3 regions of the Planococcus shenhongbingii genome follow, and region 3 is predicted to be linked to each of the others. Evidence: a T-box and tRNA genes for the amino acid it is inferred to sense, from the RefSeq annotation. Region 3 holds a T-box; the other regions hold tRNA genes.
What was found. The T-box of region 3 lies ahead of thrS (threonine--tRNA ligase). A T-box ahead of a tRNA ligase gene usually reads a tRNA of that ligase, here a tRNA-Thr.

Region 1: it encodes a tRNA-Thr, which carries the amino acid that the T-box ahead of thrS (threonine--tRNA ligase) is inferred to sense. The anticodon was not compared.
Region 2: it encodes a tRNA-Thr, which carries the amino acid that the T-box ahead of thrS (threonine--tRNA ligase) is inferred to sense. The anticodon was not compared.

What each region holds. Positions count from the first base shown of each region.
Region 1 covers NZ_CP129235.1:165,412-168,674, forward strand. Annotated here, with positions in the region: rRNA gene QWY16_RS00860 (23S ribosomal RNA) at 1-1,325, shown strand, start outside; rRNA gene rrf (5S ribosomal RNA) at 1,378-1,493, shown strand; tRNA gene QWY16_RS00870 (tRNA-Thr) at 1,534-1,606, shown strand; tRNA gene QWY16_RS00875 (tRNA-Glu) at 1,653-1,727, shown strand; tRNA gene QWY16_RS00880 (tRNA-Val) at 1,745-1,820, shown strand; tRNA gene QWY16_RS00885 (tRNA-Tyr) at 1,830-1,913, shown strand; tRNA gene QWY16_RS00890 (tRNA-Gln) at 1,930-2,004, shown strand; tRNA gene QWY16_RS00895 (tRNA-Lys) at 2,016-2,088, shown strand; tRNA gene QWY16_RS00900 (tRNA-Ala) at 2,116-2,188, shown strand; gene QWY16_RS00905 (citrate synthase/methylcitrate synthase) at 2,259-3,263, opposite strand, start outside.
Region 2 covers NZ_CP129235.1:89,714-92,976, forward strand. Annotated here, with positions in the region: rRNA gene QWY16_RS00390 (23S ribosomal RNA) at 1-995, shown strand, start outside; rRNA gene rrf (5S ribosomal RNA) at 1,119-1,234, shown strand; tRNA gene QWY16_RS00400 (tRNA-Val) at 1,244-1,319, shown strand; tRNA gene QWY16_RS00405 (tRNA-Thr) at 1,332-1,407, shown strand; tRNA gene QWY16_RS00410 (tRNA-Lys) at 1,417-1,492, shown strand; tRNA gene QWY16_RS00415 (tRNA-Leu) at 1,516-1,600, shown strand; tRNA gene QWY16_RS00420 (tRNA-Gly) at 1,607-1,681, shown strand; tRNA gene QWY16_RS00425 (tRNA-Leu) at 1,710-1,798, shown strand; tRNA gene QWY16_RS00430 (tRNA-Arg) at 1,834-1,910, shown strand; tRNA gene QWY16_RS00435 (tRNA-Pro) at 1,939-2,015, shown strand; tRNA gene QWY16_RS00440 (tRNA-Ala) at 2,022-2,097, shown strand; rRNA gene QWY16_RS00445 (16S ribosomal RNA) at 2,272-3,263, shown strand, end outside.
Region 3 covers NZ_CP129235.1:1,476,298-1,479,560, reverse strand. Annotated here, with positions in the region: gene thrS (threonine--tRNA ligase) at 1-1,384, opposite strand, end outside; T-box leader at 1,511-1,746, opposite strand; gene dnaI (primosomal protein DnaI) at 1,850-2,785, opposite strand; gene QWY16_RS07325 (replication initiation and membrane attachment family protein) at 2,786-3,263, opposite strand, start outside.

The DNA.
Region 1 (3,263 bases), 1.3 Mb from region 3:
CACACTGCCAAGAAAAGCCTCTAGCGAGGCGGGAGGTGCCCGTACCGCAAACCGACACAGGTAGGCGAGAAGAGAATTCTAAGGTGAGCGAGTGAACTCTCGTTAAGGAACTCGGCAAAATGACCCCGTAACTTCGGGAGAAGGGGTGCTCTGGTAGGGTGAAAAGCCCGAGAGAGCCGCAGTGAATAGGCCCAGGCGACTGTTTAGCAAAAACACAGGTCTCTGCCAAACCGTAAGGTGACGTATAGGGGCTGACGCCTGCCCGGTGCTGGAAGGTTAAGGGGAGTGCTTAGCGCAAGCGAAGGTGCGAACTGAAGCCCCAGTAAACGGCGGCCGTAACTATAACGGTCCTAAGGTAGCGAAATTCCTTGTCGGGTAAGTTCCGACCCGCACGAAAGGCGTAACGATCTGGGCACTGTCTCAACGAGAGACTCGGTGAAATTATAGTACCTGTGAAGATGCAGGTTACCCGCGACAGGACGGAAAGACCCCGTGGAGCTTTACTGTAGCCTGATATTGACTTTTGGTGCAACTTGTACAGGATAGGTAGGAGCCTTTGAGCCCGGAGCGCCAGCTTCGGGGGAGGCGTCGGTGGGATACTACCCTGGTTGTATTGAAATTCTAACCCGCACCCCTGATCGGGGTGGGAGACAGTGTCAGGCGGGCAGTTTGACTGGGGCGGTCGCCTCCTAAAGAGTAACGGAGGCGCCCAAAGGTTCCCTCAGAATGGTTGGAAATCATTCGCAGAGTGTAAAGGCACAAGGGAGCTTGACTGCGAGACGGACAGGTCGAGCAGGGTCGAAAGACGGGCTTAGTGATCCGGTGGTTCCGCATGGAAGGGCCATCGCTCAACGGATAAAAGCTACCCCGGGGATAACAGGCTTATCTCCCCCAAGAGTCCACATCGACGGGGAGGTTTGGCACCTCGATGTCGGCTCATCGCATCCTGGGGCTGTAGTCGGTCCCAAGGGTTGGGCTGTTCGCCCATTAAAGCGGTACGCGAGCTGGGTTCAGAACGTCGTGAGACAGTTCGGTCCCTATCCGTCGCGGGCGCAGGAAATTTGAGAGGAGCTGTCCTTAGTACGAGAGGACCGGGATGGACACACCGCTGGTGTACCAGTTGTTCCGCCAGGGGCATCGCTGGGTAGCTATGTGTGGCCGGGATAAGTGCTGAAAGCATCTAAGCACGAAGCCCCCCTCAAGATGAGATTTCCCATTGCGCAAGCAAGTAAGATCCCTCAAAGACGATGAGGTAGATAGGTTCGGGGTGGAAGCGCGGCGACGCGTGCAGCTGACGAATACTAATCGATCGAGGACTTAACCAAACTGTTTGTTTCAACTGTCGCATATCCGGTTTTGAGGGCGCAAGCACTCATGTCCAGTGATGATGGCAAAGAGGCCACACCCGTTCCCATCCCGAACACGGCAGTTAAGCTCTTTTGCGCCAATGGTAGTTGGGGGTTTCCCCCTGCGAGAGTAGGACATTGCTGGGCCATTTTATGTTTTTTTATGCCGTAATGATTCTTTTGCCTTGCTTCCATAGCTCAGCAGGTAGAGTGCTTCCATGGTAAGGAAGAGGTCACCGGTTCGAACCCGGTTGGAAGCTTTTGTTTTATAAGGTTTCTGTAAACGGGAAAAACACTTTTTTTTAAGGCCCCTTGGTCAAGCGGTTAAGACACCGCCCTTTCACGGCGGTAACACGGGTTCGAATCCCGTAGGGGTCACCATTCTTTATATTTAAAGTGGAGGATTAGCTCAGCTGGGAGAGCATCTGCCTTACAAGCAGAGGGTCGGCGGTTCGATCCCGTCATCCTCCACCATATTTTTTCGGTGGGGTAGCGAAGTGGCTAAACGCGGCGGACTGTAAATCCGCTCCTTCGGGTTCGGCAGTTCGAATCTGCCCCCCACCACCAGTTTTATATTTGCCATTGGGGTATAGCCAAGCGGTAAGGCAACGGGTTTTGATCCCGTCATGCCCTGGTTCGAATCCAGGTACCCCAGCCATTTTTTATTTTGAGCCATTAGCTCAGTTGGTAGAGCATCTGACTTTTAATCAGAGGGTCGAAGGTTCGAATCCTTCATGGCTCATTTTATTTTCCTGCGCCAGTTCAGCGCGGGGCCTTAGCTCAGCTGGGAGAGCGCGACGCTGGCAGCGTCGAGGTCAGGGGTTCGAGCCCCCTAGGCTCCATTGTTCCATGTGTATTTGTACTATCCATGTGTAAAAAGCCCGTATCCAATTTATTGGATACGGGCTTTTTTTATACACCGATATATTCCGATTGCGGCCGAAATATCACATTATCTTGTTGCTGTTCCATAGCATGAGCTGTCCAGCCGACGATTCGGGCCGCACTGAAGGTAGGAGTGAAAAGTATAGGTGCCATCGCAATCGAACGCATGATGGCAGCGGCATAGAATTCTACATTCGTGTAAAGCGCTCGGCCGGGTTTGTGCTGGTTCAGGAGGCGAATAATTTCTTTTTCTGCTGCCACAGCTAAATCTAGCCATGGATCGGCTCCTTGTAAAGCGAGACATTTTTCTCTTAGGATAATCGAACGTGGATCTTCGGTGCGGTAAATACGGTGGCCAAAACCCATGATTTTTTCACCGTTTTCCAGTTTCTTTAAGATGATGGATTCAATTTGTTCAGGAACGTTAATTTCTTCCAGCAAATCAATTACTCCGGAAGGCGCCCCTCCATGGAGAGGGCCTTTCATGGTACCGATGGCAGAAGTGATAGCGGAAGTAAGGTCCGACTCTGTCGATATGGTAACCCGTGCCGCAAAGGTAGAGGCATTCATTCCGTGCTCCATCGTTAACTTCAAATAAGTCTCCAATGCTTCTGTCTGCGCTTCAGTTGGCAGTTTTCCGTTTATCATCCATAGATAGTTGGCGGTATGGCTTAAATCACTGCGCGGCTCAATAAAATCTTCTTTCAGCTTTAACCGGAAAAGAAGCGCTGTCAGCACAGGGAAGGCTGCAGTTAATGCTATTGCTTGTTCTTCAATCGGCAAGCGGGTAAAGTCATCATGGCTGTATGCGGAGATTAAGGTACGCAAGCCATCCATCAATGAAGCTTCTCGAGGTAAAAGCTTTGCTGTTTCACTTATATGAACAGGGATCTGGCGATGCTTGTGGAGTTGGCTTTTCAATTCCTTCAGTTCCTGTTCCGAAGCGTTGTGGCCATGCCACAAGAAATAAGCCACTTCTTCAAATGATTTCCCCTGTATCGCTTCGTCCACCTCTTTGCCGCGGTAGCGCAA
Region 2 (3,263 bases), 1.4 Mb from region 3:
CGGCCGTAACTATAACGGTCCTAAGGTAGCGAAATTCCTTGTCGGGTAAGTTCCGACCCGCACGAAAGGCGTAACGATCTGGGCACTGTCTCAACGAGAGACTCGGTGAAATTATAGTACCTGTGAAGATGCAGGTTACCCGCGACAGGACGGAAAGACCCCGTGGAGCTTTACTGTAGCCTGATATTGACTTTTGGTGCAACTTGTACAGGATAGGTAGGAGCCTTTGAGCCCGGAGCGCCAGCTTCGGGGGAGGCGTCGGTGGGATACTACCCTGGTTGTATTGAAATTCTAACCCGCACCCCTGATCGGGGTGGGAGACAGTGTCAGGCGGGCAGTTTGACTGGGGCGGTCGCCTCCTAAAGAGTAACGGAGGCGCCCAAAGGTTCCCTCAGAATGGTTGGAAATCATTCGCAGAGTGTAAAGGCACAAGGGAGCTTGACTGCGAGACGGACAGGTCGAGCAGGGTCGAAAGACGGGCTTAGTGATCCGGTGGTTCCGCATGGAAGGGCCATCGCTCAACGGATAAAAGCTACCCCGGGGATAACAGGCTTATCTCCCCCAAGAGTCCACATCGACGGGGAGGTTTGGCACCTCGATGTCGGCTCATCGCATCCTGGGGCTGTAGTCGGTCCCAAGGGTTGGGCTGTTCGCCCATTAAAGCGGTACGCGAGCTGGGTTCAGAACGTCGTGAGACAGTTCGGTCCCTATCCGTCGCGGGCGCAGGAAATTTGAGAGGAGCTGTCCTTAGTACGAGAGGACCGGGATGGACACACCGCTGGTGTACCAGTTGTTCCGCCAGGGGCATCGCTGGGTAGCTATGTGTGGCCGGGATAAGTGCTGAAAGCATCTAAGCACGAAGCCCCCCTCAAGATGAGATTTCCCATTGCGCAAGCAAGTAAGATCCCTCAAAGACGATGAGGTAGATAGGTTCGGGGTGGAAGCGCGGCGACGCGTGCAGCTGACGAATACTAATCGATCGAGGACTTAACCAAATACGTTTGTTTCAACTGTCGCATATCCGGTTTTGAAGGCGCAAGGCACAAGTTTTTTCAAAAAAAGCTTGCAATCCCATCGGGGATTGGTATAATAAACCTTGTCTTTTAAAAACCAAACAGTCCAGTGATGATGGCAAAGAGGCCACACCCGTTCCCATCCCGAACACGGCAGTTAAGCTCTTTTGCGCCGATGGTAGTTGGGGGTTTCCCCCTGCGAGAGTAGGACATTGCTGGGCATACATAACGGAGGATTAGCTCAGCTGGGAGAGCATCTGCCTTACAAGCAGAGGGTCGGCGGTTCGATCCCGTCATCCTCCACCATTTTTCTCTGTCGCCGGAGTAGCTCAACTGGTAGAGCAACTGACTTGTAATCAGTAGGTTGAGGGTTCAAGTCCTTTCTCCGGCACCATTCCTGTTCGAGCCATTAGCTCAGTTGGTAGAGCATCTGACTTTTAATCAGAGGGTCGAAGGTTCGAATCCTTCATGGCTCACCATTTTTTCACAATTTCATTGCCACGCGGGTGTGGCGGAACTGGCAGACGCACTAGACTTAGGATCTAGCGCCTTCGGGCGTGGGGGTTCGACTCCCTTCACCCGCACCATTTTTTGCGGAAGTAGTTCAGTGGTAGAACGCCACCTTGCCAAGGTGGAGGTCGCGAGTTCGAACCTCGTCTTCCGCTCCAATTTTTTTGCACCAATAGCCGACCCTATGCCGGGGTGGCGGAACTGGCAGACGCACAGGACTTAAAATCCTGCGGTAGGTGACTACCGTACCGGTTCGATTCCGGTCCTCGGCACCATTTGGTTTTGCAAAAACCGTAGGTTTTCATCATATGCGCCCGTAGCTCAATTGGATAGAGTACTTGACTACGAATCAAGCGGTTAGAGGTTCGAGTCCTCTCGGGCGCGCCATATTTTTTCACCACTCAGCAATTCAGTTCGGGAAGTAGCTCAGCTTGGTAGAGCACTTGGTTTGGGACCAAGGGGTCGCAGGTTCGAATCCTGTCTTCCCGACCATTCAATGGGGCCTTAGCTCAGCTGGGAGAGCGCCTGCCTTGCACGCAGGAGGTCAGCGGTTCGATCCCGCTAGGCTCCACCAACTATATATTCAATGAACCTTGAAAACTGAACAGCAAAACGTCAACGAAATCGCAACGGCCGCGCAAAACGGCCCGCGCAAAAATTTACTGATCAAGCGTGCTAGATCAAAGCGACTCGCGCATTCTTCGGAATGGCGAGACGCCAGCAGAACATTGAGCAATCAATTTCTTCTATAATGGAGAGTTTGATCCTGGCTCAGGACGAACGCTGGCGGCGTGCCTAATACATGCAAGTCGAGCGGAAAATTTGGAGCTTGCTCCAAGTTTTCAGCGGCGGACGGGTGAGTAACACGTGGGCAACCTGCCCTGCAGTTCGGGATAACTCCGGGAAACCGGGGCTAATACCGGATAGGTTCGGCTCCCGCCTGGGAGCCGACGGAAAGACGGCTCACGCTGTCGCTGCTGGATGGGCCCGCGGCGCATTAGCTAGTTGGGGGGGTAACGGCCTCCCAAGGCCACGATGCGTAGCCGACCTGAGAGGGTGATCGGCCACACTGGGACTGAGACACGGCCCAGACTCCTACGGGAGGCAGCAGTAGGGAATCTTCCGCAATGGACGCAAGTCTGACGGAGCAACGCCGCGTGAGTGATGAAGGTTTTCGGATCGTAAAACTCTGTTGTAAGGGAAGAAACCGTGCCGGAGTAACTGCCGGCACCTTGACGGTACCTTACCAGAAAGCCACGGCTAACTACGTGCCAGCAGCCGCGGTAATACGTAGGTGGCAAGCGTTGTCCGGAATTATTGGGCGTAAAGCGCGCGCAGGCGGTCCTTTAAGTCCGATGTGAAAGCCCACGGCTCAACCGTGGAGGGTCATTGGAAACTGGGGGACTTGAGTGCAGAAGAGGAAAGTGGAATTCCATGTGTAGCGGTGAAATGCGTAGAGATGTGGAGGAACACCAGTGGCGAAGGCGACTTTCTGGTCTGTAACTGACGCTGAGGCGCGAAAGCGTGGGGAGCAAACAGGATTAGATACCCTGGTAGTCCACGCCGTAAACGATGAGTGCTAAGTGTTAGGGGGTTTCCGCCCCTTAGTGCTGCAGCTAACGCATTAAGCACTCCGCCTGGGGAGTACGGCCGCAAGGCTGAAACTCAAAGGAATTGACGGGGGCCCGCACAAGCGGTGGAGCATGTGGTTTAATTCGAAGCAACGCGAAGAACCTTACC
Region 3 (3,263 bases):
CAGTATAAGGAAGTCCTAAATCATCCATGGCTTCTTTCAGCATTGCCTGTGCACGTTCCCACATTGCATCATCGTCGAAGTATTTCTCTTTGTCTGCTGGATCCCGGTAAGACAAACGGAATGAATAATCTTTGATATCGAAGTCTTTATATACTTCAATCACTAAATTGACTACACGTTTGAACTCATCCTTAATTTGGTCTGGGCGCACAAAGATATGCGCATCGTTCAATGTCATGCCGCGCACCCTCTGCAAGCCAGATAAAGCGCCAGACATTTCGTAGCGATGCATCAAGCCAAGCTCTGCGATTCGGATCGGCAAGTTGCGGTATGAATGGATACCTTGTTTATAAATCATCATATGGTGCGGGCAGTTCATCGGGCGCAATACCAGTTCTTCATTGTCCATCTGCATAACCGGGAACATGTCTTCCTGGTAATGATCCCAGTGTCCGCTAGTCTTGTACAAATCGACGCTTCCCATTATCGGAGTATAAACGTGGTCATAGCCCAGGCGCTCTTCTTTGTCGACAATATAGCGCTCGATGATCCGGCGGATAGTTGCACCTTTTGGCAGCCACATCGGCAAACCTTGGCCAACTTTTTGGGAGTTCATGAATAAATTCAGTTCTTTCCCGATTTTGCGATGGTCGCGTTCTTTTGCTTCTTCCAGGAAAGCCAAATGCTCTTTCAAGTCTTCTTTTTTGAAGAAAGCAGTACCGTAGATGCGCTGCAGCATTTTATTGTCGCTATCGCCTCTCCAATAAGCTCCCGCGACACTCAGCAATTTAAATTCTTTTAATTTTCCAGTTGATGGCACGTGGATGCCGCGGCAAAGGTCGAAAAATTCGCCTTGCTCGTAAATCGACACTTGCTCATCTTCCGGAATCGCTTCAAGAAGTTCCAGTTTATACGGATCTTCGATAGCCGCGAAACGTTCTTGCGCTTCTGCCCGGGAAACGTCCAGACGCACAATTTCCAAGTTTTCATTGATGATTTTTTTCATTTCTTTTTCAATTGCTGACAGATTTTCAGCTGTGATCGGTTGTTCAGAATCAATATCGTAGTAAAATCCATTTTCAATTACCGGACCGACACCAAATTTAGCATCTGGATACAAGCGTCTAACCGCTTGAGCTAATAAGTGGGCAGTTGAATGACGAAGAATTTCAATGGCTTCGTCAGACTCAGGAGTGATGATGGCAATGCTGCCGTCTTCATTGATCGGTGATTTCAAGTCGATTAACTGCTCTCCCACTTTACCAGCCAATGCTTTCTTGCGAAGCCCTGGTGAGATGGATTGAGCAATTTCTTCTGTAGTTGTGCCTTTTGGAAACTCCTTTGCTGCACCATCAGGGAATGTTAGTTGGATCATGTCTGACATATTTACTCTCTCCTTTTGTAAGATGCGTCGATTTCAATGCTGTTTTACTTCCTCATAATTAATTCAGCATTGAAATGCCACGCTTTCTTCTGTAGTTTTTTTGAACAAATAAAAAAAGCCTCATCCCAAAGGGACGAAGCTCTGTTCGTGGTTCCACCCTTCTTCTATTCCGGATAGAAAAAACTATCCAAAATGAAGCTCTGCATCGGCTAACGGGCCGGTACCGTCAGCTGCTACTAAAAAAGTTCACAGCTGCTGCTCGAAGGTGGTAAGCGTTTTGCCGGTACTTAAGAAGCTTGCAGCCTAGGCTTCTCTCTCTGAAAGTCGTACAATTCCGCTATTGTCCTTGTCAAAGCATTTTAAATCATAGTTCGATTATTTTTACTATACTGCTAAAAAATCAAAAACGCAACCACCTGTTCAAAGAAAAGCACTTACTTGAACGGCCATTTCCGCTTTTCTTTATTAATTTCTTCTATTTGGACCATCCAATTTTACTGGAATCGTCAAGGCACGGATGCGTTCCATGACACGCGCCGCTTTTAAATCTTCTTTTTCGCCGCGCTGCGAGTAAGTCAGATGATGCTGAAGTTCGGAGTAGCTGAAATTGGACGTCATGAAAGTCGGCAGCCTTTCTGCCATGCGGTAATGCAGGATGGTTCCGAGCACTTCATCTCGCGTCCAGCTCGACATCGCTTCCGCGCCGATATCATCAAGCATCAGGACGTCCGCTTTTTTTACATAATCCACTTTTTCCTGCAATGTCTGATCGCCGATCGCCTGCTTCATCTCGCGCATAAATTCCGGCACAAATACCAGCACGGTTTTGACGCCCATTTCGGCAAGTTCATTTGCCATAGCACTTAGTAAATACGATTTGCCGACACCGAATTTGCCGTAGAGAAATAGCCCTTTTTCAGGAAGGTTATCTGGACCGGTTGCTTTTTCCAAAAAGTCGCCTGCCGCAAGAAACGCTTCCATTCTTCTCGCATCCGGTTCAAAATCTGAAAAAGTCGCCTGCAGCACTTCTTTTGGCATATACATGCTGTGTATCATTGAAGAAGCACGGCGTTTATTGTCATGCTCATTTTTTAATCGACAAGGCGTATAGGCAATGCCGATATTGCCGCGTTCCAGAACCAGATTCGGTTCAAAGCCTTTTAGCGTATTGATGCAGTTTCCTAGACTGGGGCATTTATTGCAATCATGCGATTGATTGATATACTCGTATAGCTTTCCAAGTCCTTTATCAACAATGCTTTTGTCGATATCCGCCGAATGGTCTTCCAGGAACTTTTGAACACCTGGATGTTCCAGCACTTCTTTCCGCATATCATTATAGCGTTCTGAAAAAGCAGGGGCATTCACTACCCGTTTCAGCGTTTCGCGAATCGGCTCCATTTAATCACCTTTACCTTTCTTCAGCGCAAGTTTTGCGAGAAGTTTTTGTTTTTCCACTTCCAATTTATCATTTTTCGGTTCACCTTTACCTGCAGGAGCCTCATCTTTTTGATAAAACCATTCAGGCAATTTTTCTTCCCTCACTGGTTTCCTGCTTGATTTAGCTGTACTTCTCGATGCCGCAGTTGGAGAACCTTCCGATTTCCATTTAACGTACTGCTCGTGTTCAGTACGCGCTAGTTCCATCGCATCTTTCGCTGTCGTAACGTTTTTGCGCAGCCAATGGGATGCAATTTTTTCAACATAGGCTTTGGTCAGTTTCATATCGGTCCGAAGCAGAACGTATTGCAGCAGCACATTGACCACTGCCGGCTCCATTCCATATTGCAGCACAAGCTGATTGGCCAATTGGACATCTGCCGGCAGCGGTTCTTTGCCGTTTGCAATATCACGAAGCACTTCTACAGGTGATGCAGAT